Regions from separate parts of the Neobacillus sp. S1227 genome, predicted to be linked through region 3. Evidence: riboswitches for the same ligand, from Rfam matches in the RefSeq annotation. Region 3 holds a riboswitch; each other region holds the start of a gene.

Region 1 (10,958 bases), 1.9 Mb from region 3:
ACAAATTAAGGATCGTGACCGGCACTTGTTTTACTCCTCTTGTATAATCCGGTGAATTACACTTTACCTTTTTCTCTAACCTTTCACTTAATAAAAATGATAATCCCTATTACAACAATTAATAAAGAAAGGAAGTAGGCCCAGTCTGTTGTTACTACTCTAGTGGTCTGATAGTAAGTTCTATCCCTTGCACCCGTAAATCCACGTACTTCCATTGCAACAGCAATTCGTTCAGATTTTCGTATCCCTTGACTAAACAGGGGTAATGCATACTTTATAAACGCCTTGGAGCTATTTTTTTGCTTGTAACCTCTTACTTTATGAGCCATTTTCATTTGGTTGAATTCAGATTGAAATAACGGAATAAATCGAAACCCTGCGAGTAGCCCATACGCCCATTTAGGTGAAAGTTTACACTGATGAATTAAACTCATTATAAACAACGTTAAGTCGGTGGTAGATGTAAATAATAATCCATACGTTACAAACCCCAGCATCCTTAAAGCAATGGTTAAGCCATGATCCGCACTTTCCACTGTCACATGGAACCAGGCCCATTTCCAAATGGTTTCTTCACCTTCTCCAAAAGCCGCCATCATCCAAAAGACTAGGATAAAAAATCCTAAGTACGGCAGCAGTCTTTTTAAAAGGTACGTGATTCTCCATCCTCCTAAAAAAATACCAATCAATACAGCAAGTACCCAAATACCAAAAGTCACTTTTGGATTAGTTACGGTCATTAACAGAAACATAACTAACAAATGAGAGAGTAGTTTAATAGAAGGATTTAAGAAAGAAAGGAAGGATTCGTTTGATTTCATACAAGAACCCGCTCCCCTCTTGCATGCATCAACTGGTAATGAAGAGGAGAAATAATCTCCGTTTCACTTAAAATATCTTGATTAGAAAATAACCCGGATGGTGTCCCTTGATAGGAAACTCTTCCTTTATTAAATAAAATGACTTGATTGGAATAAGTATCAACTAAATCCATGTCGTGAGTTACCATTACAATGGTAGTTCCCTGTTCCTGTCTCTCCTTTAATCGCTTAATAAGTTCATTAGCTGTTTTTTCATCTTGGCCGAATGTTGGTTCATCCAGCAATAATAAAGGTTGATCAAACAATAACATAGTGGCAACACTTAACCGCCGTTTTTGGCCTAAACTTAGGGTAAAAGGGTGAGAATTGTGATAAGACTCCAGCCCAAACTCCTGTAACAGTTGAATGGTTTTGGCATGAATCTGCTCCTCTTGCCAATTTCTTTGCCTGCCTCCAAAAGCAATTTCCTCAAATACTGTATCTGTAATAAATTGAAGCTCTGGATTTTGAAAAACAAAACCTGATTTTTCATATAATTCTCTATCCGCCCATTTTTTAAGTTCCGTATTTTGAAAATGAATTGTCCCATTCTTTATTGGCTCTAAACGGATCAGACTTTTTAAGAAAGTGCTTTTTCCACTTCCATTTGCTCCAACGATGGAAACCCATTCACCTTTATGGATGGTTATATTAATGTCCTTCACTATCGTTTTCTTTCCATAGCCAATATCCACATTTTCTGTACGAATCAAAGTATCCTCATTCACTCTTACTAGAGGTTCGGTTTTAAGCCTTTTTGACAGTTTGATAGATAAAGGATGTGAGGCATCTTCCACAACATCTATCCACTTGTATGGGAATAGTTTAGGGCGCCAAATACCAGATTCCACCATTTCACGGTTATAATGAAGCAGAATCTCTTCTGGCTTTCCATCCGCCATAATGCTTCCGCTCTCATTTATCATAATGACCCGATCCATCCATTCGATGCAGCCGTCTAGAACATGTTCGACAAATACCATCGTTTGGTTAGTCTTTTGTGATATTTGTTTCAATAAATCAAATATCTCCATCCTGCCAGCTGGGTCTAGTTGGGCTGTTGGTTCATCAAAAAACAATACTTCGGGTTCTAATGCTAATAAACAGGCTAATGCCAATCGTTGTTTCATACCCCCAGATAGTGTTTCAATCGGTGTTCTCCGGTCAACCTCTAATCCTACTATTTCCATTAAATCTGAAATGATGGTGTCCATTTCGTTTCGAGGAATCGAGCGATTTTCGAGGCTAAAAGCAATTTCTTCATCGACACGAAGCATACAAAATTGAGAGTCAGGCTCTTGAAACATAACACCGGCATTTCTCCTCTGGTAAACATCACCACTTAAATCCGCCTCAACATGCTCAGGAATGATACCTGCAAGAGCGGAAATCAAAGTAGATTTCCCACTCCCGCTTGGTCCGAGTATTAATACTTTTTCTCCTTTATTGATGGATAAAGTAATATTACGAAGGACCTGTTCAGAACGATGATAGAAACGAACAGAAAGATTTCTACATCCCAGAAATATTTCCATGAATGTCATCCTTTTTTCTTTTTTCTTTCATCAATTCATATTGTTCTAAAACACCTGTTTTAGCTAGTGCATCCACCACTACTTTCGCTAACAAGCCTCCAAGAATGATTCCGCTTATTACATGAATTCCTAACGTCGTAAAAAATACTCCTTTGGTGTAAAATCCAAAACCATTAGCCAATACGTTATACACCATTCCCATAATCGCAGCTAGAGCACCAGATAGCATTAACGTAATGAGGTTGTAGCGCTTATATCTAAATATAGCAAAAGCAATTTCGGATCCAATCCCTTGAAAAACTCCTACTAACAATGCCGAAAGACCAAAATGACTTCCTGTTAATAATTCAACAGCTGCTGCCGCAACCTCTGCGATAAAAGCAGCGCCTGGTTTACGAATAATATACGCGACTATTGGACTAGCAATCACCCAAATCCCAAACATAAAACCTGCGCCGATAGGTCCCACTATAGCAGAAATCGGAATCCAAAGAGTTGACCATCCTAAATAAATGACTCCACAAGCAACAGAAAGAATGACGGTAAGCACTACCTCCTTCATCTTCCAATTCATCTTTTCAGCGCCTCCATTTGTACTGGCCATTCCTCAAGTTTATAGGCCATATCCCAAAACATATATTCAAGCTGACAACTAATTAAGAAATGTTCTTTCATCTTTGCTTTTTCTTTTTCTGTTGCTTCCATTGCCCATTCATCTATCCGGGCACAAAATTTGGTTGTTATTGAATCTGTCCGATTACCATAAAAATGAATCCATTCATAAAATGGATGAGATTGGTCGGGATTAACCTCATTTAACAATCTCTTTCCAATTTCCCAATATGTCCATGGACATGGCAGTAAAACAGCCAAAATTTCCCCTAATGTTCCTTCATGAGCAATGGTAAGCATATGACGTATGTAATGAAGCGCAGATGGTGAGAGTGGAAACCCTTGGAGTTCCTCATATGGAACACCCGCTACTTGACAAAAGTTATTATGTGGATGGGTTTCGCTGTTTAATATAAATGATATTTGCTTATTAAACATCTCCATATCCTCTCGGCTCTCACATTTTGCAATGGCAATTCCATAGATTCTAATAAAGGAATTCAAATATTCAAAATCCTGTTTAACATAATGAATAAGCTGTTCTTTTCTTAAATCACCACTCGCAATTCCTCGTACAAAAGGATGTTCAAAAATTGCATCGAAGATCGGACCTGCTTCCTTCCTTAATTCTGCTGAAAAACTCATTAAAATTCCCCCTTATTAGTGATAATGGGAAGACTTTAAATGGAGCGATTGTCTGCTTATAAAAACGAAAAACCGCTCCAAAAATGGAGCGGCAGAATATTTGTAAATATACCCATGCACGGACTCCACTTTCCTACGCTAGTATGAACTAGATCAGGTTCAAAGGGTCCAGAATTACTTCTGTCTCAGCCAAAAAAGGCTCCCCTAGTGGTCTTCCTATTAAGTTATTATTCACTTTACACACGCTTTTTAAAAAAGTCAATGAAATTTATCATTTATTATCTTATTTTTTCAAAGATATTCCATTCGCCCAATAAGAGCAAACCATCATCTATTCATTTGCTCAGGGGTAAGGAGTTTGTGACCTCAATAGCGGACAAGTATTTGGCCATATAAATTAGTAGGTAATGGCGCACTTGCATACCCCTTCTGTTATAATGCATTCAGCTTCTGAGAATTACACTTTACGTTTTTCCTTTTTGAACACCAAATAGGAATAAATCATGACCAGGGCAATTCCCACCAGTAATGCCCCGAGGAAAATGTACATTCCCATCGGACCTATAAAGATGGCCGAGAATGGTACTAGACCTGTGATGACAAAAACATATCCTCCAAACCGGTGTGTTTTTTTCCAGACATATTCAGATGCCAGCGTCCACGGGGTGCGAATGCCAAAGAAATAGTTATGCCGAATTTGGGTCATGAAATTTCCAAGAACAATGAGGAGAATACCTATTAGCACTGGTACCACTTTTTGAAAAGGCACATCGTATCCCAGTCCACTAAACAGCCCCAGTAAATTCGTGATGGCGAGAAATAAGATAACCACAAAGTTGATGATGGAATATGCGCCGTTATGCTTTTTATAAGCGTCCCTTTTCGGGTCTATGGACGGCAGAAAATTTAAAAACAGAAACAGCACTAGGGGTAGTGCACTCATGGTAAGCTGCTCTATTCTTGAACCATACCGGTCTGGATCCCCACTTGGCCCCCAATGAACCGGAATCTTATTTGGCATATGCGGAAAAGCAATAAGATTCACCACTAACGGAACGAAGGAAATAATTAGTGCAATATAAAATAGTTTATTTCTTTTCATGAACCCCATCTCCCTTTTTGTCTAATAACCATTTGATTACATCCTGCAATACAGTTGAGTTTAAGGAGTAAATAATAAACTGCCCTTTTTTCTCATCCACCACCAATCCTGCCGACTTCAGGATTTTTAAATGATTGCTAATCGATGGTTTGCTCATATCAAATTGCTCAGCTATATCCCCTGCTGTTAAATCCTGATCCTTTAACAAATCAAGTATCTTTCTTCGAGTTGGGTCGGCCAAAGCCTTAAAAACCTCATTCATAATATTCCCTTCTTCATTATTTAGTTAATTATCTAAATATATAATAACATATTTTTCTATTCCCAAAAAGGGGTTATAAAACCATTTTTTATTTCAACAAAATTTCGGGCTTTTGACGACAGAGAAATAAATAGTTTAATAAAAAACGAGGCACCAGAACCGTCCCCAAGCCCTCTCGCTGCTCACACTTGAGCTTTCTATAAAATTTAAGAATTCTTTCCTATTTCACATCATAGGTATAACGTGGTATGCAACTTTTGGGAATTGGGACTTATGTGACAAAGTGGCTGGTTTCTAAGGAAAGGTGATGTGAGTTGAATATTTTAGAGGTCCAGAATTTAAAGAAATCGTTCGGTTCCATTCATGCTGTAAAAGATATTAGTTTTTCTGTAAAAGAGGGAGAGATTTTTACCATCATCGGACCTAATGGGGCAGGGAAAACGACCACACTTGAGATGATTGAGGGCTTGGTTACACCGGATCATGGTGAAATCCAGTTTGGTGAATTGAATTGGAACAGACATGCAGTAACGATTAAGAAGAAAATTGGCGTCCAGCCGCAATCTAGTGCCATGTTTGATTTATTGACACCGGAAGAAAATTTGAATTTATTTGCTACTTTTTACGATAAGGCACGTTCAACGGAAGAAATACTCAAATTGGTCAATCTGAACGAACATCGAAAGAATCAAGTCAAGAAATTATCTGGCGGCCAACGGCAGCGGCTTGCGATCGGGCTTGCGATGATTAGTGATCCAGATATCGTATTTCTGGATGAACCAACAACCGGGCTCGATCCTCAGGCACGACGCAATGTATGGGAGATTATTCTGGAGCTTAAGAAATTGGGGAAAACAACGATTCTCACCACTCATTACATGGAAGAAGCGGAAAAGCTAAGTGACCGGGTATGCATCGTTGACCAAGGGTTGGTCATCACCCTGAATTCCCCCTCCGCCCTAATAGAAAATTTAACAAAGGAAAGAGAGGTTCGTTTATCCTTCCTTGATGGAGAAAAAGCCGCCCATGATGCGGAGCTTTTTGCAAAAGCGCTTGGTTCCGTGACCCGGACAGAACGTGAAGGAACCGCACTTAAGCTATGGACCATAAAACCCGAGGATTTACTATTTGACCTTTTTAAATTCACAAAAGACAAGGACTATCAAGTCGAGCAAGTTTCGATTCGTGAAATGAGTCTAGAAGATGTCTTCATCGCTTATACCGGCAAAGAGTGGAGGGATTAAGATGAATAACCTCAAGCAATTCAAGCAAATGTTCCTTGCTCAATTAAAATTAACACTCCGAGAAAAACAAGCGTGGTTTTGGGGGATTTTTTTTCCGGTAATCTTAATGGTTATCTTTATGACGATATTCGGCGGCGGTTCAAATGATGATTTTAGCACCAAAGTTGCCATTGTTAATCAATCTCCAAATGAAACGTCGACTATGATGGCTAAGCAATTACAGCAAATTCCGATTCTTGAAGTTAGTAAAAATGAACCTTCTAGCGAAAAAAAGGCAAAAGTGTTGGTAAAAGAGAAGAAAGTCGATGCTGCCATCATTTTGCCGGAATCAGCAAACGCTACCTCGATTAAACTGATTGTCAACAAAGAAAATGAACAAAGTGTATCCACCCAGGTCGTTTCGGGTGTCCTGGATCAATTCATTCAGCAGGCAAACTTGCAAGCAGTGGGTGCAGCCCCAATCTTTAAGCAGCAATTTGAAACCATTTCTTCAGGCAGTTCGGAATTAAAGTATACGGATTTTCTCTTAACGGGGATGATTGCTTTATCGATTGCCCAAGGCGGCTTATTCGGAATGGTGGACTTAGTGGATATGCGCAGAAAAGGGTTAATCAAAAGGCTGCGGATGACCCCTGCAAAAATGGGGATCTTTGGCCTTAGCGATATGGTGATGCGCCTGTTATTCAGCACCATTCAAATCATCCTTCTATCGTTAATTGGCGTTTTCGTATTTGGAGCCAATTTGTTTATTAATTTTCCCAGCTTACTCCTGGTCTTCTTAATCGGAGCCCTTTCCTTCAATGGAATTGGCTATCTTATTTCTTCTTTTAGCAATACAAATGAGGCCTATATGGGTGTAGCAAACATTGTCAGCTTCCTCATGATGTTTGTCAGCGGCATTTTCTTTCCGGTTGAAACCATGCCAGAATGGCTGCAGCCTATATCAAACATCCTCCCGCTCACCTATTTTGCTGATGGTCTAAGAGACAGTATGGTCTATCATACTTCGATTCTTTCATCCCCCTTCTGGTATGGATTTGGAATCATGCTCCTATGGGGCGGAATTGCCTTTATCATTGGTTCGTTGTTCTATAAACGGAAGTCAATTGTTTCAGTCAGGTAAGTACGAAAAAACACGAAGAATGCCAGTCACCATCCGTATATTGTTGGGGAGATATCTACAATATACGGACAGTGACTGGCTCATTTTTCGTAGGAATAGCTTATTGCCACGCAGTATGTGCCGAACACTTGGGCGCATATAGCCTTTCTATGAGCCCCTACACTTGAAAAGTTCTGCTGTCCGGTCACATATAGCCTTTCTATGAACCCCTACATTTGAAAAATCCAGCGGTCCGGGCGCATATAGCCTTTCTATGAAATTAGCCCTAAGATTATCATCCATGATAAAGAAGGTATCCCCCAATTTGATATCTATATAAACGGAAAAGCCACGATTTTAAATTCGCTGGAGAAACACAAAATGCTCAGCAGCTAATCCAAGCTGCCGTCAGGAAAGAAATACTAACAACCTATAATCTAGGGCTAAAAAAGGATATTGATATATTAAATTTAGTAAACACGCTGTACCGGCAAAATCATCAACTCTGGAAAAAGACCGTTAAAGAAAATCCGTTAGCATTTCGGAAATATCTACTTAGACATATTACAGTAAATATCGCGATTGATAATACAGGAAAAATACATTTATAGATAACCAGGAGTAATCAGAGAGATACTAGTGATTCGTAATTTACCCACAAGCGCATAACAATACATAACCCCTCCCGTCTAGGGAGGGATTATGTATATTTTCCCTTTCATTTATTTTTACAAACCTTTTTATTGGACATTAGTACTCTATTTCTTTTTTTGACGATATAAATCAACTGATTTATATCCCTGTGAGAGGATTTCGACCATTTGTTCTCGGCGTTTTTCACGTGTTTGCTGCTGCTTAGCTGAAAAGATATAGCGCGCCCAATCCTTTTGATAGCCTGGTGTTAACTCTTTATATCGTTTCAGTTCATTGGGATGATCGGTTAAAAGCTGTTCAACATCCTTTATATTTTCTTCATAATCCGCTACACACTGACTAGCAGCTGATGACTTTTGCGGTTTCTTTTTTTCACGCTTTAATCCAACTACAGTAAATACATCATCCATCCCCACCATCCGAGAGAATTTCAAATCACTGTTTTCTACATAACCAGCTTCGTCCACTTTCATGGCTGGAAAGATTTCATCTCTATGAATGAACGTTTCGTATCTCTTGTTCCCTTTTTTCGGATAGGCAAAAAACAAGTATCCTTTTTCAAGTAATGGCTGTTCATTGATTATCTTTTGAGTATAGGTCACCATCTGATCGAGCGCTTCGACAAAAATAAAGATCGCATCATGTTTTCCGGTTAATGTCCTCTTATATTCATTAAATAAATCATAGTCTTCCGGTTGATTCAGCACTGCCAGACTACTATACTTTCCTAGATTTAATTTATTGATAATTGTCATCATTTTTCCCTTTCCTTTACTTGATCCATTTTTCGTGAGATTTTTTTCATAGCCATTTAGTTACAAGGTTAATACGCTGTTTCATTTATTTATCGTACCGTACCTGTGGTTTCAATTTCAAATAAAGAAGAACGGAGCGAAGAACAATGCGAGTATTAAAAGAAGGAAGTAAAAAACACTTCGGTAGAAGGCTATGGTTTAAGTAAAGCCACCTCTTAGATTTGAGGCGGCTTTGTCTTAATATTAAGGTCGATTATTCTACTTTTAATGTGATTTCTTTACCTGTCATTCCACCACGAGCTTTTAGAACAAAGCCTTTGGCATCGGCTGGTACATCAAATACGATTTTTCCTGCTAAAGTTAAGCCAGGATTGAGGCTCTTTAAGAAGAAATCGGAATTACCCTCATTTTCACCTATATCGAATGCAGTTTGGCCGTCTGTTGAATATGTAAATTCCCTTCCTTGGTCATCCACTAATTTGAAGCTGTTAGCATCAACTGTAATGGCATCTTTTTGATTGTTAGTTAATGCTACCTCAACAATCTTAAATACACCTTGTGCCTTTTCTTTTGTAAATTCGTTTCCTACCTCTGGTCTGTTTTCAACAGCACCAACTTTAACTATTACATCAGAGGATACTCCTTCATTTGAAAATTCTTTTGGTGCCTCCTTTTTTGCAGATGAAGATGTATCAGATTTAGTTGTTGTACCCGAAGTTGTACTTGCAGGTTCTGTACTATCCTCACCGTTGCCTAAAGCGCTTCCAATCATACCTAGAACAATTAGTACTCCAAAACCAATTAAGGCTTTCTTAAAGAAACCCATTTTCAATTTTGCTCCACAACCAGGACAAACTTTTGCCGATTTAGCCACTTCTTTCCCGCAGGTTTTACAAGCTTTCAATTTCGCCATTGCATTTCCCCCAATTTTCTATTTCCATACAGATACATTGTACTATTATTTCAGGAAAATCATATAAATAGATATGACAAAAGTCTGAAAATATTAATATAAATTATAGGCCTTTAGTAATATAATAAACCCGATTATTTTTAGTAGACTCCTATTAACCATACTCACAGGATTTGTATTATTTTCAGGGAAATTTTTTGTCTTTTTTTCGGGAAAAATGAAATATTGTAGGGTTTTCGCAAGGAATGTCCTTTTTACTCGAATGCATTGCCAGTACGTGAATTAATATAGTAATCTAGCTTTTTTATATGAAAATATTTGTGATTTTAAAAATCAAATACTAGTAATTATCATACTAATATAAATAAATATAGTTGTGCTTGCAGACTAAACAATAGATTTGGTGTACAGCTAGTAGCGAATTTCATAGGAATTTCTAGGATATTGTAAATCGATTCTTGTTTACTATATTTACCATAATAGGAATAATAGAGGAGTATCACTTTTTCAAAGGGGGAGTTTCATGTTTCGTCGTAAATCCATGACCACAGTCCTTGCAACAAGTATGATTTTGTCATCAGGCGTTGTCTATGCTCAAACGAATAGTGCACCAAATGCACAAGCCGCCACAGCATTTGACAACAATGTTATCAAAAAGATCAGCGCAGAAAATATGTATAACACCATTAAGTATCTATCAGCCGTGCCTCGGGAAGCTGGCACAGAGGGAGAGGTCCGCGGAGTCGATTACATAGAAAGCCAGTTTAAGAGCTTAGGACTCGAAACTAGGAGAATCCCGTTTCCAATTTATGATTATAAGACAAATAGTCAATTGGCTGAAGTTGATGGAGTCAATCTAAACGGTCGTGCCTTTAGCGGAAGTGGAAGCGGAAATGTAACGGCAGAGCTCGTAAATGTTGGAAAAGCAACCACTGGGGAAGTTACGGACGCAGTGGCGGGGAAAATTGCGTTAATTGAGCGTGGGGATATAGCTTTTGTTGATAAAGTAAAAAATGTATTTGCTAAAGGTGCAGTTGGGGTACTTATGTATAACAATGTTTCTGGAGCATTTACTGGCCAAGCCAACGGTGAGATTCCATCTGTAGGAATTACTCGTGCTCAAGGTCTTGAATTGGTTGAAAAATTAATGAACGGTCCTGTTACAGCCACTTTAAATGTCGATATCCAAAAAATCGAGAAAACCTCCTACGTAGTTGAGGCTAAATTAAAGCCAAACAAGAACAAGGACACAGGACAGATTGTCACGATTGGTT
Region 2 (10,958 bases), 1.2 Mb from region 3:
TGGAAACGGAAAAGGTGGAACGGGTAAACCCCGCGAGCGAGCAACCCAAATTTTGGTCGGGGCACCATCCCGCGGGAAATGAACCTAACGGATGGATCAACCAATGGTTGATAGATAGATGACTACTACTTCCTGTACGAGGCTTGGCGCTGTTTGCAGTACGGAAGTACAAAACCTGGCTTACAGCCATTTCATGTGCAAATTAATAAAGTGATATAACAGGTAAAACTTAAGAGTTTTACCTGTTTTTATTTTTAGTCTACAAAACAGTCACTGACCCGCGGCTTCTTATTTCAAGTGGATCCTGTGCATCAACCGGTTGATTAACTTCGACAATTGGTGCCTTTGTATCTGCATCCGTTAAATCTTCGACAGGACTCATTTCTGCGGGTGTCCCCATATCATTCATCGCTACAGGAAATTTGTTTTCTTTTTTCAATCCAATCACCTCCACCCTTATTATTCCGATTAACCATCAAAAAAATGAACCTGGAAGAAATTTGATCGAGGAATATTTTAGAAAATGAAATCAAAAAATAAAGAGGAGTAAAAAATTACTCCCCTTCTGCTACAACGATTTTATACCCTTGTTGTTTCGGACCATTTTCGTATTCTTCAGCTGAAATTATGTAGAATGTCTCGCCATCGTTATTCGTGATCACGACTTCACTAGGGCTTTTATCTACCTTGGCATCCATAAGTTGATCGTATGGAGGACCTAGCAGTTCGGTTATGTTGTTGCTCATGTAAGACACCTCCTATCGGAGTGATTCTAACAGAATTTTATGAAAAATAAAAGATAAAAAAAGAAAGTCATCAACGATGTTGAATCCCTCTCCTTGAAAAAACCCTTCTTCTCTTTAAGCAGCCATTCTATTGTCTTCCATAAATATTTCTGTCAAATCAAGAATTTTTCTAACAAAACAACATTAATTGTTTTATAATACAAGATAACAATTTTTAAGAAGGTGATTAAAATGAGAGAAGTAACATTAATTCAAATTTTCAATCATCATATTGCAAAAAAATATTTAAGCCGGTCTGGAATTGTACATGCTATTGCATGTGCCTACCATGCCTTTAAGTTGGCAAAAGAACGCGGCGTTTCTGTTGACCTGGCAACGAAAGCAGCGTTGCTGCACGATATGGGTCATTACACTTGGTATCGCAATGGCAAATGGGATTATGATTTATATAAACAGAATGATATACATGCAATTAAGGGGGCAGAAAGAGCCCATAAATTGTTGATTCGGCTGGGAGAAAATCCGATTATAGCCAAAGAAATTGCACTGGCCGTTTTATTCCATACAGATTCTTATATGCCGGAAGGTTTCATCAACCGTACACCATTACAGGAAATTGTCAAATTAGCCGATGAGGTGGACGAGGAGCAAGGCGGCATGCACCATTATCGAAAAATGGATCATGATAAAGCCATAAGGATGATTGAGCGGTTAGACAAAATGGTTGAGGAAGAATTGAAAAATCTGAACTGTAAAAAATAAAGGGCACGGTCCGTATTATCGGAAACGTGCCTAAATCATTTTTATTGTCTTTAACCCAAGTATCGATGGTACAGCGCTTTCGCTTCCGAAACATCCTTGATGCCATGTACCAAAACTCTTCCGTCTTTAAAAATAACTAACCGATTAGCATTGACGGTAAAAGACAGAAGGTACGGATTTAGATGTACGATACCTGCTTGTTTTGCCAATATTTTTTCTAATGCTTCCAAGTCACGCACGCTTGGAACGGATGGGCGGATTTGGACAGAATCTCTTCCACAAAGGACCGCCGTTTTCATTTGATGTTCAAATGATAAATATGGATATGTGCGCCGCTCCCCGCAAGAAGGACAACCCTTGTTCTTCAACTTATCTACCTTAATTGCACTATATTGGTTTTTCCATAAATCAAAGGAAACAAGTTTGTTTCTTAATGAATCCATATCTCCAACCATAATTTTCAATGCTTCACTTATTTGGAAGGAGACAACCATGTTTACGGCTGGACTAATTATACCTGCTGTGTCACAGGTTAACCCTCCCAGAGGAACTGTTTCAAGTAAACAAGAAAGGCAAGGCGTTTTTCCAGGAATGATCGTGTAGGAAATGCCATAGCTTCCCACACAAGCACCGTAAATCCAGGGAACTCCGACTTTTTGCGAGACATCATTTATCATCATTCTTGTTTCAAAATTATCCGTTGCATCCATTATCAGATCTGCGTCTTTTGCCCAGACTTCAAGCTCTAGGGCTGATGCATGTGCAATGATGGCCTCAATATTCACAGAAGAGTTAATCGCTGTTAACCGATTTTTGGCCGCGATTGCTTTTGGAATTCTATTTTTCGCATCTTCCTCTGTAAATAACTGTTGCCGCTGTAAATTGGACCACTCGACATAATCCCGATCCACTATGGTTAATTTGCCGATGCCAGCCCGGACGAGTGCTTCAGCACTTGCAGATCCAAGTGCCCCAACTCCAATGATGAGTACATGTTTATTGAGAATTTGCTGCTGGCCGTCTTTTCCTATCGGTGAAAACAACTCTTGCCTAGAGTATCGATCATTCACCCGATACTCATTCCTTCCTTAGGGCTGCTGGCTGTCGCATATCGTTTTTTCTCAATTCGGCCTGCTTCATAACCAAGCATTCCCGCTTCAATCGCCAATTTCATCGCTTTTGCCATTTTAACCGGATCCTTTGCTGCTGAAACTGCAGTATTTAATAGCACCGCATCAGCTCCTAATTCCATTGCACAAGCAGCATCAGCAGGCGATCCTATGCCCGCATCGACAATGACAGGGACTACGGCTTGTTCAATAATAAACTGGAGGTTTACCGGATTGATAATCCCTTGACCAGAACCGATTGGCGACGCCCCTGGCATGACAGCATGGCAGCCTGCTTCTTGAAGTTTCCAGGCTAACACCACATCATCCGAGGTATAAGGGAGTACAATAAAGCCTTCCTTCACCAATTCTTCGGTGGCCTTTAACGTTTCAATCGGGTCAGGAAGTAACGTTTTATCACAGCCGATCACTTCAACTTTAATCATGTCACATAAGCCTGAAGCTTTTGCTAACTTAGCGATTCGGACAGCCTCTGCAGCTGTTTTCGCTCCTGCTGTGTTTGGCAGTAACGTATATTTATTGGTATCAAGCTGCTCTAAGAAATTCGGCTGGCTCGATTCGAAAATATTCATCCGTCTAACTGCAAATGTAAGGATTTCTGCTTCAGACACTTCGACCGCTTGCTTTTGGATGTCGAAGCTTGGATACTTCCCCGTTCCTAGCAACAAACGAGAGTGAAAGGATAATGGACCAATTTTTAACATATCAACCGCCTCCTACAAAATGAACTATTTCAATTCGGTCTTTATCTGCTAATCTAGTACTTTGGTGTTCTAACTTGGATAATATTTCACCATTCACTTCTACTACCACTACCTTATCGTGGATTTTATAATGCTTGAGAACATCTGAGACAAATATGTTATTGTCTGGTATTTGGGTCAACTTGCCATTTAAGGTAACCTTCATGTTCTTACCTCCTGCCCCGAATAATTTTTCAATACTTTGATATAAGCTTTTACGGCTAGAATGGGATCACTCGCTTCTAACACACCAGACATGACAGCAATCCCGTTTGCCCCCGCTTTGATTACCTGCCCTGTATTCTCTGGTGTTATTCCGCCAATGGCAATCACCGGAATATCCATTTGGGTAAGCCTAGTCAATTCCCGAAGCCCTTTTGAGGGCTTGTCCGGTTTTGATTGGGAGGGAAAAACATGCCCGTATAAAAGGTAGTCAGCACCCTTCTCCTTTGCCTGTTGTCCTTCCTCGTAGGAGTGAATGGAAGTCCCGACCCGTAGTTGAGGAAAATGTTCTTTTACACATGAAGTGTCCAAACTATGATAGGCTAATTGAACCCCAAGGGCCTTTGCCACGATTGCAACATCTACCCGATCGTTAATCACGATTTTTGCAGGTGGGACGTTTACATTTGTTAAAAGTTCGACTGCTTGAAAAAGTTCCTTTGCTGATTTTTGTTTTTCACGCAAGTGCAGTGCAGTTACAAATGGATGAATATTCTTAGCTATTTCAGCCAACTGGTCAATCGGCATATTGCCATTGGATATAAGATGCAGCTCTTTTTCTTTTAGACTAGTAAAAATACAAGCCCCCCTTTGATTCGATTTCTCTGGTCTATGGAAGCGCAAAACAGGCACAACAAAAAGCCACTTCCTTTTGTAAGAAAGTGGCCGAAATTTAGAAATGAAAATTTTGCTCTCCAAAAATCCCGTTGTCCACTTCCCTACGCTGGTATTAACCAGATCAGGTTCATAGAGTCCCGAAGTCACACTTCAATCTCAGCCTTTTAAAAAGGCACCTCTAGCAGATTTGATTCATATTCATTTGAACATATACCTTTTATGGGTTTATGTTAACACATTAATCAGAAAAGTCAAACATTTCAAACTGAATATTTGCCCGTCCTTTTAATCAAATTATTTTGAAATATTTTATATATATACCTATTTTGAGATATGAGAACCATCCCCATTCATCAAATTTTTATGCTATAATCAGCTTAATATAGTGGAAAGCAGGCTTTGTATGGATAAAAAAGTTGGCCAATTTCTAATTGAGAATGAACTAAAGTTTCTAAATTTTTGGGAAGAGGAAATTATTATACATCACCACAAGGATAATCCGGGACTAATTTTAAAGAATGGGTATTTAATGTACCATCTCATAATAAATTCTATTTTAAATGGATTCTCAGATGAAGATGTTAAATCCTTAGCTCACAAAGTAGCCTTGGAACGCGTCGAGGCTAATATCAATATTGGGGAATTTGTTTATAATGTCAATCTGGGCAGGAGTATTATTATTAAATACTTAAACCTTTCCGAACTCACCCAAGAATATCTGAAGTCTACTATTGACTTGGTCAATAAACAGTTTGATTTATTCAGTTATTATGCTGTTTCTAAGTACACCGAGATCAAAGATAAGAAACTACAAGAACAAAATTTATTTATTTCTCAAACACATAAGGACAGGTTGGCGATTCTTGGACAAATGTCTTCGAGCTTTGTTCATGAATTTCGCAATCCGCTAACTTCCGTTATGGGCTTTATAAAACTATTAAAACACGAGCATCCTAATCTACCTTATTTAGATGTCGTCAGCCAAGAATTAGAGCAGCTTAAGTTCAGAATTACTCAGTTCCTTCATACTTCCAAACTGAACATGCTGGCAGAAAGCCAGAATGAAGATATAACCATCCATTTATTAATAGAAGAAGTGCTTGATTTCCTCTATCCAAGCATCGTCGACGGTAATGTCCATATTAGTACAAATATCGATGCCGATATTTGTGTTACTGGCGATAGAAATGAGTTAAAACAAGTTTTTCTAAACCTGTTAATAAATGCCGTTGACGCAGTGTGTGAAGAAGAACATCTGCGAAAAATTGATATCCAAACAAATATAGATAATCAGCAAATCAAGATTCGTATTTCGAATAATGGCCCTACTATTGATCCTGAAACAGTACACTTAATTTTCGAGCCCTTCTTCACTACGAAGAAACTAGGTACCGGTATCGGCTTATTCGTATGTAAGAATATTGTTGAAAAACATCACGGTGAAATAGAATGTAAATCAGGTAATCATTATACTACCTTTCAACTTACATTACCTATTAAAAAGAATTAGAATTCATGCGCACCGCAAATGCGGTGTTTTTTGTTGTAAAAAAGAAAACGTTTAAAACAAGTCATTGGACTCATTTAGCCTTTCTATTCGACCGAACCTTCAATGATTCGCCTGTTCGGGCTTATAGAACCTTCCTATGATACGGAACTTTTAGGATTCATCGGTTCGGGCTCATATACCCTTTCTATCCTACCAAACTTTTTTAGGATTCTTCGGTTCGGGCTCATATACCCTTTCTATGCTACCGAACTTTTTTAGGATTCTTCGGTTCGGGCTCATATACCCTTTCTATGCTACCGAACTTTTTTAGGATTCTTCGGTTCGGGCTCATATACCCTTTCTATGCTACCGAACTTTTTATGGTTTCATCGGTTCGGGCACATATAGCCTTTCTATGCTACCGAACTTTTTATGGTTTCATCGGTTCGGGCTCATATAGCCTTTCTATGATACCGAACTTTTTTAGGATTCTTCGGTTCGGGCTCATATACCCTTTCTATGCTACCGAACTTTTTTAGGATTCTTCGGTTCGGGCTCATATACCCTTTCTATGCTACCGAACTTTTTATGGTTTCATCGGTTCGGGCTCATATAGCCTTTCTATCCTACCAAACTTTTTAAGGATTCATCGGTTTTGGGGCATATAGCTTTTCTATACTACCGAACTTTTCAATGATTCGCTAGTTCGGGGTCATATAACCTTTCTATGCTACCAAACTTTTGAATGATCTAACGGCTCGGGATTATTAAAACCTTTTTATGATACCGAACTTTTGAAAGATACAAAAATTTACGTCAAAATAATAGTTTTCAAACTGAAATAACTACCTTACCTTGTGCATGCCCCTGTTCAAAATACTTGAATGCTTTGAGGCACCATTGATTAAAACCTTCTGTCCTGCTTGAATCTTGCCCTTATCACGTATGCTTTGTAAGGCTGTAACTGCTGCCATTGGTACCGCCGCGGCTTCTTCAAATGACAGCTTTTCTGGCTTTAACGCTAATACTTTTTCTGGAACAGATACATATTCAGCAAAACCGCCCCAACCACAGGCGGATAGGTCTCCAAACACCTCTTGTCCTGGCTGAAACTGTGTAACAAATTTGCCTACTGCCTCAACCCGGCCTGCTATGTCGCCTCCTGGTATCGAGTATTTTGGTTTTAACAGACCAAAGGCAAAGCGTGCTAAAAACGGTTTACCTTTTAAAAGAACTAGATTGCCAAAATTCAAAGATGCTGCGTGAATCTTAACCAGTACCTGATCATCTTTAGGTGTAGGTTTATCTACCTCTCCTAAGCTAAGAACATCGGGAGTACCGTACTTCGTGTACACAACTGCTTTCATTCCCCCACCTCTATTCCGTTATATTCATGCATATGATTTGAGGATTACGAATTAGACCAATAGTCTTAACAAGTGACGAATCCTTTGTCTTATAGGGTACGCTTCTGTATACTCAGAACCATAGTAGGAATTTGTTGGAGGAACGTTGGTGCACAGCCTTTCTTAGATAATAAAAACCTAGGAGTGATGATGTGATAAATCGTGTTAATGAAAAACTGGAAGCTGCTCTTGAAGATTGGGAAATGATGAAGACCGCTTCAGAGGATGATAGCGAAGAATGTGCCGAACGGTTTGAACTGCATTTTTATGAGTTTATTGACGAATTAAAGGTTTGGTATCGGCAGCTGGACCAACCGCCAGCCACCATCGATGATGCAGAAAATCTTCCTGAAATCACTAAAATAATCGAGCGTTTACCCGCACCGCTTCAGCTCAACTTTTTAACAGAATTAGAATTAATTGTTGAAGGAGAAGATCAAGTCCGCTACGATTAACCCCCACCAAAATTCACATAAAAAAGGCTTTGCTCTATTTTCCAGCAAACCCGCCATTTGGGTGACACAAGGGGAATGTTCTCATGTTTCAGAAGCATGAGAACCTTCCCCACGTTTTATTTTAGCTGCACTCTCTTTCGTTCAGGATTGCCTTTTAATATCATACATGTACTAGTTGAATGCCCCACAAGACTTCCCTTTTCATCATATACATGACATTCCAGCAATCCTACTGTAGAGCCTTTCTTAATGAGTTTCCCCTCTGCTCGAAGCTTCGATTTAAAAATTGGTTTAAGGAAATTAAATTTAATTTCGACGGTCGTAAACAGTTCGTCTTCGGCTAACGTTGTGACAAAAGCATATCCCATCGCAGCGTCCGCAATGTCACACAGTATCCCTCCGTGCAGCGTCCCCATTGGGTTATGTAACCGATCAGAAGCTTCCATTTCAATCACAACTCTACCCTCTTCCACTTCTACCACTTGAAACCCAAGTACTTCCGCAACTGGTGCAATAGGTACTTCACCTGTCATCATTTTCTTCATACCTTCTAAGCGACTCACAATCTTCACCTTCCAAATTTATTATTATGATTAGAATCTATTAAACTTGAATATTTATTTCTGCTTTATGTGCTCTCTTTCCATACCAGATAAGGATGAAGAGAGAAGCCACGAGAACGATAATCAGCAAAACATAGATGTGCTGAAATGAGGAAATAAAGGGTATTTTCGCTTGCCAGCTGATTAATACGCCACAAATTGCGACTGCTAATGAGCCTCCAAAAAATTGGCTGAGTTGACTTAACCCCATACCAGAACCAATCTGGTCCTTAGCTAAAATGCGAGATACCTCATTCGACAAAGCCGATATTATCGTCGAAAGAGCCGGAGCGAATATGATATAACCAAACATTATGATGTATGGAGATACTTGTACCAGCAATGTCATCATAACGATACTTGCAGCCATAAGAAAATGCCCGATGATGAGGAAGCGGTAATTACCATACTGGTCAATCCATCTTCCAACCCTCCTAATCATAATGGCGGATAATAACGATCCAGGACACATCATCAACCCTACAGCTCCTGCAGGCATATGAAACCCATCCGCCAACAATAAAGGCAGCATAAAAAGCATCGACATATTCAGGATAAAAGCACAAAAACTAACAACTAGAAGTTTGCGGTAACCGTGATGTAGAAACAGGTTGGGGAGTACAAATGGATTTTTCGCCTTGCGTAAGTGCCATATGTTCACGGCGAGTGCACCAAAGCTTAGGAGCAGAAACCATAGGGACAATTGCATGACGCAAACCAACAACGATACCACTGCAATTGCAGTAAGGGCTGCACCGGAAATATCAAATCTGAATTCAGTGGGGTTTTCTTGTGGCAGCAGCTTCCACAATACCGGTACCAATGGAATAACCATGCAGGTAATAAGAAAAAGTCCATTCCAGCCAATAAACTGGGTGATTACTCCACCAATCACTGGTCCCAATGCAAAAGCAAGAGATGTTCCTGATGCGATAATGGTAATGGCCCGCCCACGGCGTTCGAAGGGCACGTATCTGCTCGCCAATACGATACCTAATCCTGGCACGGCACCGGCACCGCTTGCCTGTATCAAACGAGCAGCCATAAGAATACCAAATCTATGGGTGAAAAAACCTAGGATGGATGCCGCCCCAAGTAAGGTTAGACCAACGAACAGGAGCTTCCGGATCGGCACATAATCGGATAATCGACTGAAGATGACTGTTGATAAGGCAAACACAATGGAGTACCCCGACACAATCCAGGAGCCTTTACTGGCTGTTATGTGCAGTTCGTGTATGATGGTTGGCAGGGCAACGTTGAACATCGTCGTATTCATGAGGACCAAAAATGACCCAATTGCCCATATCGGGATAATAATTCTATCGTTCAAGTTGAAACCATCCTTTGCGCTTAAATTTCTATTATTCAAACCTTCATTACTTGTTCGCAATTCCAATGTCATAAAGTATTCTTTTAAATTGCTGAATCTCCTCATCCTTCAAATCAGACATCACTTCCTCGTTCATCTCATCCATCTTCTGACGTAGTGGCACTTCCATCGATTTTCCTTTCTCTGTCAGAAAAACTAGTTTGTTACGGCGATCATTGGAATCAACTCGCCTTTCGATAAACCCGTTTTGTTCCAAGCGGTCGATAATCCCAGTTATGGTTGCACTGTCCAGCAGAAGTCGTTCAGCTATTTCATAACCAAATTGTCCATCCTTTCTCCACAGCTGACGAAGCAGTGCATATTGAACAGGTGTCACACCGTAAGATGATAGTTTGGATTTACTAACTTGGTTCACCTTTTGCAATGCTTTTCCCAAAAGAAAATGAACACAGATATTGTATTTTTCCATAATCCACCACCAATATTGATTTAATTTTCTGACTAGTAAGAATATAACATATTCAAATTCGTTTGTATACAAGTGATTGGTATACAAACGAATTTAACGGAACACTCAACCATCTTTAATTACCTTTGGCTACTTAACTATTTTTCCACAATAAAAGGCTGCCGACTTAGTCGACAGCCTGAAAATTTTTTCGAACAGGTTATTCTTCTTTATTTTTCCCTTTGTCCTTGCCTTTGCCATTTTCTTTTTCTTTATCTTTTTCTTTTTTCCCTTCGTTCTTTTTATGTTTCTCTTTCCAATTATTCCAGCCATTTTCGATTTCAGTTTTTACTTTTTCAATTGGCTTTGGCGGTACTTCAGCGGAAGCGACACCTTTGATATACAATTCGTTATTGACTTCATACACGCTGTTAGGCTGCTGGAAATTCGAAGAATCGGTTCCAAATGATTGCATCATCGCTTTAAACATATATTGGGCAATTTTCGTCGTATTTCCTTCCTGATAGGTGCCAGTACCGTTTTGTGCATATCCCGTCCAGACCGCCATCGTGTACTGGGGTGTGTAACCAGCGAACCAACTGTCATTGGTTGCGTTGTTTGGATATCCATATTTCTCACGGGTTTGGGCGTCAAAATTGGTAGTTCCCGTTTTTCCCGCGACATCCAAACCGGAGATATTGGCGGTTGTTCCTGTTCCTGCATCGACGACAGTCCGTAACATATCGGTGACCATATAGGCAGTGTAATCCTGCATAACACGTTTTGGTTTCTCGGCAAAATCCACCGTTGTGCCGTCTGCCAAAACAACCTTTTGGACAAAATGCGGTTTATTGTAGACTCCCCCGTTTCCGAAGGCGCTATAAGCCCCAGCCATAGCTATAGGACTGACGGTATTGCTTCCGATTGCATAAGACTCATAGACCTGATCATTTTTAAAGGTAATGCCAAGCTGTTCGGCAAAGTTCTTCGCTTTATCAAGACCA
Region 3 (10,958 bases):
GCGAAATTCTTGGCCAGCAGGAGAAGTTTCCTGATTTAATGGTTCTTGAATATTTAGAGGGCCAGGAATATAGTATTGATTGCCTGGGAACACCAGACCGATTACTTGCTGCGATCCCAAGGATGAAAGGAGATGGACGGATCCGTGAGCTAGTTGACCATCGAGAACTGATTCAACTCGCCCATCGATTTCATCTTGAGTTTAAGCTTCCATATATATTTAATATTCAATTAAAATATAACAAGGGTATCCCAAAGCTATTGGAAATTAATCCGCGTATGAGCGGCGGCATGCATATCAGCTGCCTCTCTGGTATCAATATGCCCTATCTTGCCATCAAAATCCTCCTTGGGGAGAAAATTGAAGAAGTCAGCCCGCGTTTCGGCATCCGCGCCAGCCATCTCGAAAGAGAAATGATTCTTAAAGATGATTGGTGTCAGGCACCCTAAATCATATAAAGATTTCATTTCTATAGTAGATAGTGTAAAATAATATAAATATGGAAAATTCAAAAAAATGGTGCGGCTGGGAAAGGTGAAAAAATGACTTATTCGGAATTAGAGCTAATTGCAGAGACAAAAACATTTCATGTTAGTAATGTGAAGATTTTTGATTATTTCGACCTGGGGCGGAAGGAATGGTACCGTTTTTGTACCCAGCAGCTGGGTGTAGAGGCAGTAGCGGTGCATATTGGCGTTGATTATAAAAAAGAAGTGTTTAATAATGATGAAATAATTGTTCGCACATGGCTTGAACGAGTCGGGAATACAAGTTTTACCCTTATGCAAAGGATGGAAAATAAACAGGGCATACTGCTGGCGTCTGCGGAAGTGATTTTGACAACAATTAATCGGCAAACAAGAATTAAAACAACCGTGCCCAATGAGATTCGTCAAATGCTCCATCAAAATGCTGAGCTTGCCGAACTAATCAACTGCTAAAAAAAAGGACGAACACCATTGCAATGGTGCTTGTCCTTTTTTCATTTAACTACTATATTGGATACTGTTAAACAAACATTTTATGCTATAGAATGATAGATAGGTTAAAAAAATGGAGGATTCATTAATGGAAGGAAAATGGCTGATAGCAGATCGAGACTTAAACGAACGAGAAGGGTTGAAGTGGATGTTAAAAACCTCCTCTATTCCTGTTGCCCGCATCATGTCGGCTGCCGATTATCAGGAATTTATCGTCCTTTTTGAGAAAGAATCCCCAGAAGTCGTCTTAATCGAACTAGATATGATTAGCAAAGAAGATTGGCCTGCTTTTCGTGATTTGATCCAAATTTATGAACCTATTCTGCTATTAACTAGTGCTGAGGCCACTTTTGAGAAAGCGCGCCTGGCTATAGATTTGCAGGCACTGGATTTAATGATCAAACCTTTTTCGACGGTAAAAATAAAGTCTGCATATCAAAAGGCTTCCAGAAAGCTTTCGACCAAATGGAGACCAAATGGTCCAATGCAGTCAACTCTCTATAAAGATATTACCTATGAGTCCTTATTTATTTTCCAAACAGGTTTTAGCGAAAACTACCATATTGCCGCATTTAAAGCTGAAGAAATTGAAATGAATCGTACCTTGCATTCCTTTTTATTAGAATATTCCTTTAAGGAATTGCATGGCATTTTTCCGTTAAGTGACATGGTGATTCTTTTGTTTAAGGAATCCTGTACCACCATTATGGAGCAATGCCAGAAAGCAATGAGAAGATGGGAAGAGGAATTTTCCGACTCACTTGCGATTGTCGTTCATAAAGGGAATTCCCCAATGCCTCTTAACGAAAAATATCGCCAAACCAGAAAAATGCTGGATTTCACTTATTATAAAGGATACCGGCAGGTGGCGGAGTTTGAATACGCTCCGAAATGGGTTTATCAGGACCCATTCTTAACGCCTCCCGAGCAACGGAATTGGATTGACATGCTCACCAACTTTGAATTGGAAAAAATAAAGAAATGCCTTTATGATGAATTTCTACAATTAGAAACTCCTTATCCGGATCCAGGGCTGGTCAGAATCAGGTTGACAAGTATTTTGGCGCAAATAAGAAGATTTATGAAGACCTATACTCTTGAGGAAGACGAGAACTTTGAGAGGGAATATCGCTACATTTTTAATTCTATTTTATATGATACGGTTCTTTACCGGACGGTTCAAAATCTGATTTTATTTATGCAAAAAATATTCCAGGGTGTGGAGGCTAACATCCGCAGCTTAAAAAACGATCCAATTGAAAGAGGCATCGCATATATGGAAGCTAATTTTTCTAATAGCCAGCTGCGGCTTGAAGAAGTAGCTCAATATGTGGAGCGAAATCCGTCTTACTTCAGTCATCTTTTAACCTCGACGATCGGTTCGAGCTTTACGGATGTGTTGACCGGAATCAGGATGAAGGAAGCGAAAAGACTGCTGCGGGAGACGAACAAGCCCATCAATGAAATTGCCGCTATGACAGGCTTCCAAAATTCCAATTATTTTAGCAGGCTGTTTAAGGACTTGGTAGGTTCATCGCCAAGAGAATATCGGAAAGAAATGAAACTATGACTCAGTGCAGACTGAGTCATTTTTTATTGGGTTTGTAAAAATAATTAATGTTTTCTAAAAAAAATATATTTTATAGAGAGTTTGTCCTAAAAAAAAGCATTTTATTATAAAAATAGTATCTGTTTTCTAATGTTTTATTCCTGTTTTTCAGAAGATTAGCTTTTTATAATAAAAATAGATTTAAATCAATAAGGGGTGTAAAAATGGAAACGAAAATATCACAACCAAGGGTAGTAAAAAATTATAAAGGCACTGAATTACATGCAAAGGGATGGATTCAAGAGGCAGCGCTTCGCATGCTTTACAATAACCTTGACCAGGAGGTTGCCGAACGACCAGAAGATTTAGTAGTCTATGGCGGAATCGGAAAGGCAGCACGTAACTGGGAATCTTTTGATGCAATTGTGAAAACGCTTTTAGAGTTAGAAGATGATGAAACATTATTGATCCAGTCCGGAAAGCCGGTTGTAGTTTGGAAATCTCATAAGGATGCGCCGCGTGTATTACTGGCAAATTCAAACCTTGTTCCTGCATGGGCTAATTGGGAGCACTTCCATGAGCTTGATAAAAAGGGCCTAATGATGTATGGCCAAATGACAGCCGGCAGCTGGATTTATATTGGCAGCCAAGGAATCGTTCAGGGAACCTATGAAACTTTTGCTGAGCTTGCTCGCCAAGAGTTTGGCGGTTCATTAAAACACTCGATTACACTAACTGCTGGTCTTGGCGGGATGGGCGGCGCTCAGCCGCTTGCTGTAACAATGAACGATGGTGTTTGTATCGCTGTGGAGGTCGATGAGTGGAGAATCGACCGTCGGATCGAAACAAGATACTTGGATGTAAAAACAAAGGATCTTGAAGAAGCATTACGTTTAGCGTTTGAGGCGAAGAAGGAAGGAAAGGCGCTTTCTATTGGCCTTCTTGGAAACGCGGCAGAAATTTTACCATTAATGATTGAAAAAGGTTTCAATCCAGATGTGTTAACAGACCAAACCTCTGCTCATGACCCATTGAACGGATATGTGCCAATTGGTTATTCTTTGGAAGCAGCCGCGAAGTTAAGGGTAGAAAATCCTGTGGAGTATGTCAAGCTTTCTAAACAAAGTATGGCGGTGCATGTGAAGGCAATGCTTGAGATGCAACAGAAAGGTGCGGTTACATTCGATTATGGTAACAACATCCGCCAGGTAGCAAAGGACGAAGGTGTGGAGAATGCTTTTGATTTCCCAGGATTTGTTCCAGCTTACATTCGTCCATTATTCTGTGAAGGAAAAGGACCTTTCCGCTGGGCGGCATTATCTGGTGATCCGGAAGATATCCGTAAAATTGACGAAGCATTACTTCGCGAGTTTAAAGATGATGAGCATCTTTGCAAATGGGTAAGAATGGCGCAGGAAAGAATTGCATTCCAAGGACTTCCGGCACGTATTTGCTGGCTGGGATATGGAGACCGTGCCCGTTTTGGAAAAGTAATTAATGACATGGTGGCTAGCGGAGAGGTTTCAGCACCAATCGTTATTGGACGTGACCACTTAGACGCTGGTTCTGTTGCATCACCTAACCGTGAAACGGAAGCCATGAAAGACGGTTCGGATGCAGTTTCCGACTGGCCGATTCTAAATGCAATGATCAATGCTGTTGGCGGAGCGAGCTGGATTTCATTGCACCATGGCGGCGGCGTTGGTATGGGATATTCCCAGCACTCTGGTATGGTTATCGTAGCAGATGGAACGAAGGAAGCAGAAGTTCGATTGCAGCGCGTATTAACAACTGACCCTGGGATGGGTGTAGTTCGCCATGCTGACGCTGGGTACGATCTTGCAATTAAAACTGCTAAGGAAAAAGGCATCAAAATGCCAATGCTCAAGCAAGACTAATATTCCCAGGATTAGGGTACGCAATCATGTTTGGCGGATATCTCGGTTAATTCGGTGAATAACATGCAATTATTGGCGGATTCCTGTGTTGAAATGGAAATGCAGCCCGAGATAATCCTGCAAGTCTACGTTTTGAAAGGAATGACTCAAATTGACCAAAGCAATTTTTATTAGAAATGCTTCTCAACTAGTTACTTTACATGGTGGCTCTGATGCACCACGGGTAAAAGCGGAAATGTCTGATCTCGGCATTATCGAAAACGGCAGTGTATGGATTGAGGACGGAGTTATTCAGGCTGTCGGCACTGATGAAGAGCTTGCCGCTAAATATACAAATCGTCTTAGTGAGGCTGAAGTGGTAGATGCAAGCGGGAAACTTGTGACTCCTGGGTTAGTCGATCCTCATACACATCTTGTTCATGCAGGAAGCCGAGAAAACGAGTTCAATATGCGTTTGCAGGGTAAAACTTATATGGAAATCATGAATGCCGGCGGCGGGATTCATGCAACTACAAGAGCCACCAAATCTGCCTCCCATGAAAAGCTTTTTAAAGAAAGCTATCATCGTCTGAATCAATTTTTGCGCCATGGCGTAACGACTGTAGAGGCAAAAAGCGGCTATGGGATGGAATGGGAAACCGAATTAAAGCAGCTGGAAGTGGCGAAAGAGCTGCAGGAAAAACACGTCGTGGATGTCGTTTCTACTTTTATGGGGGCCCATGCCGTGCCAAAGGAATATAAGGAGAATCCGAATGAATTTGTACGGGTGCTAGTTGAGGAAATGATTCCGATGGTGGCAGAGCTTGGACTTGCCGAATTTAACGATGTGTTTTGTGAACACGGAGTCTTCACCCCAGAGCAATCGCGGGTGATTTTGGAAGCGGGGAAGCGATATGGGTTAATTCCGAAAATCCATGCTGATGAAATCGAACCTTATGAGGGAGCGGAGCTAGCAGCGGAAGTCGGGGCAATATCCGCTGATCACCTACTTAAAGCGTCAGAAAAAGGAATGCAGGCAATGGCAGATAAAGGAGTAGTCGGGGTGCTGCTGCCTGGTACGGCTTACTTTCTAATGGCGGAATCGGCAAATGGCCGGAAGATGATTGATTTAGGAGTTCCAGTCGCTCTTTCTACCGATTGTAACCCAGGTTCATCACCAACCGTTTCACTTCCATTTATTATGAACCTTGGTTGTTTGAAAATGGGAATGACCCCTGCTGAGGTCATAGTCGCTGCAACCATAAATGCCGCCCATGCCATCAACCGCGGACGTGAGATTGGCTCATTGGAAGTAGCCAAAAAAGGTGACGTGACTATTTTCAACATTGAAAACTATATGAAGCTTCAATATTCCTATGGCGTCAACCATACGGATACCGTCGTGAAAAATGGCGTGGTGGTTGTCAGGGGAGGGCAGCTCGTTGAAGAGTTTTCTTTATCCTAAACTGAATCCGCCGAGCTTTACATGGGTACGGCCGGAGGGAAGCAATACACAGGCTTCCAAAATTCATGAATGGATTGAGCCTATTTCTGCTGCAACCAACCCGGAAAAAGCTAAGGGCGCTGACTTCGTCTTTGTCGGTGTCCCGCTTTCCCGTTCGTCCATTAGTGCATCAGGAGCCTCGGAATTTCCGGATGCTTTTCGAAGAGCTTGGAAAGGCTTCGCTACGTATAACCTGGATGAAGATGTGGATCTGGTGGAAATGTCAGCACTTGATGCTGGTGACGTTCCAATGTATGTCACCGATATCCACCGCTGCCACGATAACATCATTACAGCCTCTGCTGCGCTTCATCAGCATTTCACAAGCTCCAAAATATGCGCCATTGGCGGCGATCATTCTATAACGGCGATGATGGTCAAGGGGCTTCATCAGGCGAGGCCAAAGGAGAAGATAGGAATTGTTCAATTTGACACTCATTTTGATTTACGCGATATAAGTGATAATGGTCCTACTAATGGGACACCGATGAGAAACCTGATAGAAAGTGGAGTTGTACAGGGTTCCAATATGTACAACATCGGTCTTCACGGGTTTTTTAACACGAAAGATTTAAAGCAATATGCAGATGAAAAAGGAGTCAATTATATTACTTTAGGGCGGGCACGGAAAAAAGGTATTGAGGCGACGGTTTGTGAAAGCCTGGATGCACTCGCCGAAAGAGTAGACACCATTTATTTAACTGTTGACATGGATGTCCTCGACATCGCCTATGCCCCAGGGGTACCTGCTTCAACGCCGGGGGGCATGACCACAGCCGAACTGCTCGAAGGGGTAATGGCCGCCGCTAAGCATCCAAAAGTAGGTGCCATGGACATTGTCTGTCTTGACCCGCTCAAAGACAGTGCTGTCCAGCAGACCGTAAAACTCGGTACGCACGTATTTTTAACCTTTCTCACAGGAGTAATGTTGCGATAGGTGTCAGTCACCCCAAAAAGACAAACTCCATTATGTCGTTCATTAAAAAACCTCGTCTGATTGACGAGGTTTTTCATGGATTATTCAGTTCAAGAGCCTGAACAAGTATTAGATAAATCCAGCAAGTTTTTTTGCATAAAGCATATTGGTTTTGAGTATTTCGTAATATAGGTCTGGGTAGCCGGCGACAAGGGCGATTTCGTGGGAGGGGTTGCGGTATTGGACATCGAGTATCCATATTTCCTCATTTTCATCAACCTTTACCGTTACACTGGCATTGGCAAAATGGACTCCATTGCTTTCAATTGCTTTGACGGCTGCAATCGATTTATCCGAAATTTCCTTGATCATCATGGCCGTATTCACCTCGTCAAGATCCCAAACTTCTTTTAAAGTCTCCTTTCCCAATTCCACAAAAGGATAGATGGTGCTTAGTACTGTCCCGGGTTTTCCTTGTCTTGCAAACATGTTCATGACCTGCCACTTACCCTCCGGATTTTTGATGACAATCACACTAAAATCGATAGTCCGGTCATGTGTGGTTAGCAGCTCAATTGATTGCTGGATCATCCACTCCCCTTCCTGAAAATAGGAACGAAATAATTGATAGGCTTGTTTTTGGTAGGTATATTTAACTCTCTCAGATGTCCTTTTAAGGGGATTCGTAATCACTATATAATCATTATCTATGGAGATTTTATATATGGTGGAATCTTTCGAGGTACTAATCGACTTGACAATCACTTTAGGGTGTTTTTCTAAAAAAAGATAAAGTTCTTCAGGAGATTCGTAGAGAATCGACTCTGGCAGGTAATCTCTCACTACATAAGATGATTCCAAAATTTGATGGATTGTCCATTTTGTTAAGTTGAAATCATTAAAAACCGTGTCCCCGATAACATCTTGAAAATGTTTGATCCATTTTGAACTTGCCTTTCTTGTTAGGACAAATAGTGAGGAAGGATAGGGGAAAACACCTTTTTCCCACTTTTTGTAATTCGGGTTGTAGACATAACCCTTAATCGTTTCGTTCTCTTTATTTACACCTTCAATGGAAAAAACCAGAATGGCCCCCTTAATATCACTATAATATAATAAATAATCCAAAAGATCATCGAGTTTATTTTTTAAAGAATCATGGTGGTACCCTGCCAATAAACCGATAAAGGGTCCAAAGTGGATTTCGTTTCCTTTTAATAGAATTTCATAATGACAGTCAAGAGGAATATTTAATTGCTCAAGAATATCTGAAGAAAGACTTACCTCGTTTTCCTCTAGGTCAAGTGATGTATGAACAGAAGCTTGAACAGTTTGGCTGCCGAAGCTTACTAATCTTTCAGCTGGTTTAGTCAGCCCGATGAATTTTGCTACTTTTGGATGCAGACTTAAGTGGCCTACTTGTCCACTATCACGCCGTATTCGAAAAAAACTTTCCAATTATTTCCCCTCCTAGCATAAATGTGGTTAAGTTATTGTATGTTCGTTTTATTAATATTGTTTTTATTAAAGGGAAAATTGGGAGCTAAGTGGCCAATTTGGTTGTTAGCCTTTAAATTTTTTTGGGTTTGGAAAAACAGTATTATAGATAGTTTATTTTATTAAAATAATAAATAAATTTTGCATTTAAACCCAATTCGGATGGATAATGGAATTTGTAAATAAACGGGGAAATTAATTATATTTTCTATTATTCCTCGGGAAAGCGCAGGATAAGACATTTTTCAGGCTTTTTTTGTCGGTTGATGGCGCTCCGAAGCCGAAAAAGCTCGACAATGAAAAAACAAAGGAGAATTCAATTATGAATAAAAAGGTTATTGTGTACACCACGGACGACTGCATTGAATGCACTATGGTAAAAAAGGTACTTACAGAAGAAGGAATCCTATTTGAGACAAGGAACATTGCTAAGAATTCCGAGTATCAAAAAGAAGTGGAGAAATACGGTTTTCTCGGTGTTCCTGTAACGGTTGTCGATAACAGAGCCGTTAAGGGTTTTACAAATGAACTTAAAGAATTGATGGAGCTTGCGAAAGGGAGCTAATAATTTCATGTCTCGCTCTCTAGCATCAAAAACATTTTTCTTTACAAAACAGTGTTTAAGGTTTATTCTGATGTTAATTTCATAACCAGTGTAACTACTAGGGGTGCCCTGTAAGCGGGCTGAGAGAAAACGGCTAGTTTTTAACCCTTCGGACCTGATCTGGATAATACCAGCGTAGGCAAGTAGACCATGTTTAATTTTTACGGTTTCTTACTTAACTTAACCAGGTCCTTTATGAGGGTCTGGTTTTTTGTTTTATAAAAGGAGGAGAAGGATTTGCTTAAAAACAACTTGTTTGAAACATTGCAAAAAGTAAGAGAAGTAAAACCGCTTGTACATAATATTACGAATGTAGTAGTAACCAATTTTACTGCGAATGGACTTTTGGCTCTTGGGGCATCACCGGTAATGGCCAATGCTGCTGAGGAAGCAGCAGATATGGCACGGATCGCTAATTCGCTAGTTTTAAATATTGGTACGTTAAATCCGAAAACGGTAGATTCGATGATTTTGGCAGGGAAGGCAGCCAATGAACAAGGCGTTCCGGTTATTTTTGACCCGGTGGGTGCAGGGGCAACCCCGTATCGGACGGAAACAGCGCAAAGAATCATGAGGGAATTAAAGATATCCATTATTCGCGGGAATGCCGCTGAAATTGCCAATGTCGTTGGCGAGAAATGGGAAATCAAAGGTGTTGATGCGGGGACCACAAATGGTAATATTACCGCTCTAGCCATGTCTGCTGCAGAAAAATTAAACTGCATCGTCGTCATCACAGGGAAGGAAGATGTCATTACGAATGGCAGGTCTACTTACGTTGTGGATAATGGGCATCCATTGTTAACAAAAGTGACAGGGACTGGCTGCTTGTTAACTTCAGTCATTGGTGCGTTTACCGGGGTGGAAAAAAATTTAATGCAGGCATCTGTTGCTGCAGTCTCGATATACGGAATAGCCGCAGAAAAGGCAGCGGAACTAACGGTGCAATCAGGCCCAGGAAGCTTCCAAATCGAATTTTTGAACCAGCTTTCGAAGGTTGCTTCAGATGACATCAATCTCTATGCTTCCATAAAAAAATTAGCTGGAGGAGAGTAATAATGAAAAAGGCGTTAACAATTGCAGGTTCCGATTCTGGCGGCGGAGCAGGAATTCAGGCCGATCTAAAAACGTTTCAGGAGTTAGAGGTTTTTGGAATGTCTACAATAACGGCTGTTACTGCACAAAATACATTAGGCGTCCATGGAGTTTATCCGATGTCAGCCGAAGCGGTTATCGAACAGATGAAAGCCATTGGTGAAGACATGGGAACTGATGCGGTGAAAACGGGCATGTTATTTAATGCGGAAATTATCGAAGCTGTATCTGTTAACCTTACAAAATATCATTGGGATAATGTTGTTGTCGATCCTGTAATGATCGCAAAAGGCGGCGCTTCCTTGCTGCAAACGGAAGCAATCTCCGCCATGAAAAAGTTTTTATTACCGCTTGCCAAAGTGGTTACCCCGAACATACCTGAGGCAGAGGTTCTATCCGGGATGTCTATACGTTCAGCGGAAGATAAGCGGGAAGCAGCAAAAAAATTACATGCCTTAGGCGTACAAAACATTGTTCTGAAAGGCGGCCATGATGAAAACCCTTCAGAATCAACAGATCTCCTATTCGATGGAAAAGAATTCTTTACCTTTACAAGTAAGCGAATTCCGACTAAGAACACACACGGCACTGGCTGCACTTTTTCAGCAGCTATTACCGCTGAACTGGCTAAGGGAGCAGATGTATATCAAGCGGTCATCAAGGCGAAGGATTTTATTCAGGCTGCAATTGAAGATGGAATTGTGATTGGGCAGGGACATGGGCCGACAAATCATGGTGCATACCGGAAAAGAATCATGGAGATGGTTCAATCATGATAAACTTACGCGAAGCCTTGAAAGTATATTTTATTATGGGAACAGCTAACTGCAGGAAGGATCCGGTTGAGGTATTGAAAGAAGCCATCGCTGGAGGAATTACGCTTTATCAATTTCGGGAAAAAGGCGAAGAGGCATTAATCGGAAAAGATAAATATGC

The links. A riboswitch is a leader RNA that binds a small molecule or an ion and turns the genes downstream of it on or off. The one in region 3 is predicted to bind thiamine pyrophosphate.
Region 1: another riboswitch for thiamine pyrophosphate. It lies ahead of tenA (thiaminase II); the one in region 3 lies ahead of thiM (hydroxyethylthiazole kinase).
Region 2: another riboswitch for thiamine pyrophosphate. It lies ahead of tenI (thiazole tautomerase TenI); the one in region 3 lies ahead of thiM (hydroxyethylthiazole kinase).

The regions. Positions count from the first base shown of each region.
Region 1 is NZ_AP038276.1:571,797-582,754, reverse strand. Features, by position in the region: gene ACZ5AE_RS02900 (energy-coupling factor transporter transmembrane component T family protein) at 84-821, opposite strand; gene ACZ5AE_RS02895 (ABC transporter ATP-binding protein) at 818-2,395, opposite strand; gene ACZ5AE_RS02890 (ECF transporter S component) at 2,373-2,969, opposite strand; gene tenA (thiaminase II) at 2,966-3,652, opposite strand; TPP riboswitch at 3,766-3,868, opposite strand; gene ACZ5AE_RS02880 (SdpI family protein) at 4,110-4,754, opposite strand; gene ACZ5AE_RS02875 (autorepressor SdpR family transcription factor) at 4,741-5,016, opposite strand; gene ACZ5AE_RS02870 (ABC transporter ATP-binding protein) at 5,331-6,260, shown strand; gene ACZ5AE_RS02865 (ABC transporter permease) at 6,262-7,383, shown strand; gene ACZ5AE_RS02860 (YdeI/OmpD-associated family protein) at 8,121-8,771, opposite strand; gene ACZ5AE_RS02855 (DUF4352 domain-containing protein) at 9,025-9,597, opposite strand; gene ACZ5AE_RS02850 (M28 family peptidase) at 10,208-10,958, shown strand, end outside.
Region 2 is NZ_AP038276.1:3,643,039-3,653,996, forward strand. Features, by position in the region: RNA gene rnpB (RNase P RNA component class B) at 1-188, shown strand, start outside; gene ACZ5AE_RS18145 (hypothetical protein) at 260-439, opposite strand; gene ACZ5AE_RS18150 (hypothetical protein) at 555-746, opposite strand; gene ACZ5AE_RS18155 (HD domain-containing protein) at 978-1,508, shown strand; gene ACZ5AE_RS18160 (thiazole biosynthesis adenylyltransferase ThiF) at 1,559-2,578, opposite strand; gene ACZ5AE_RS18165 (thiazole synthase) at 2,575-3,342, opposite strand; gene thiS (sulfur carrier protein ThiS) at 3,344-3,547, opposite strand; gene tenI (thiazole tautomerase TenI) at 3,544-4,227, opposite strand; TPP riboswitch at 4,303-4,411, opposite strand; gene ACZ5AE_RS18180 (histidine kinase N-terminal domain-containing protein) at 4,625-5,731, shown strand; partial or broken gene ACZ5AE_RS18185 (NAD(P)-dependent alcohol dehydrogenase) at 6,601-7,077, opposite strand; gene ACZ5AE_RS18190 (hypothetical protein) at 7,269-7,571, shown strand; gene ACZ5AE_RS18195 (PaaI family thioesterase) at 7,688-8,134, opposite strand; gene ACZ5AE_RS18200 (MFS transporter) at 8,175-9,611, opposite strand; gene ACZ5AE_RS18205 (MarR family winged helix-turn-helix transcriptional regulator) at 9,553-9,975, opposite strand; gene ACZ5AE_RS18210 (transglycosylase domain-containing protein) at 10,175-10,958, opposite strand, start outside.
Region 3 is NZ_AP038276.1:2,449,079-2,460,036, forward strand. Features, by position in the region: gene ACZ5AE_RS12445 (ATP-grasp domain-containing protein) at 1-449, shown strand, start outside; gene ACZ5AE_RS12450 (acyl-CoA thioesterase) at 543-941, shown strand; gene ACZ5AE_RS12455 (helix-turn-helix domain-containing protein) at 1,069-2,550, shown strand; gene hutU (urocanate hydratase) at 2,754-4,427, shown strand; gene hutI (imidazolonepropionase) at 4,579-5,871, shown strand; gene ACZ5AE_RS12470 (agmatinase family protein) at 5,849-6,847, shown strand; gene ACZ5AE_RS12475 (YheC/YheD family protein) at 6,956-8,284, opposite strand; gene ACZ5AE_RS12480 (glutaredoxin family protein) at 8,646-8,888, shown strand; TPP riboswitch at 8,978-9,086, shown strand; gene thiM (hydroxyethylthiazole kinase) at 9,165-9,983, shown strand; gene thiD (bifunctional hydroxymethylpyrimidine kinase/phosphomethylpyrimidine kinase) at 9,986-10,798, shown strand; gene thiE (thiamine phosphate synthase) at 10,795-10,958, shown strand, end outside.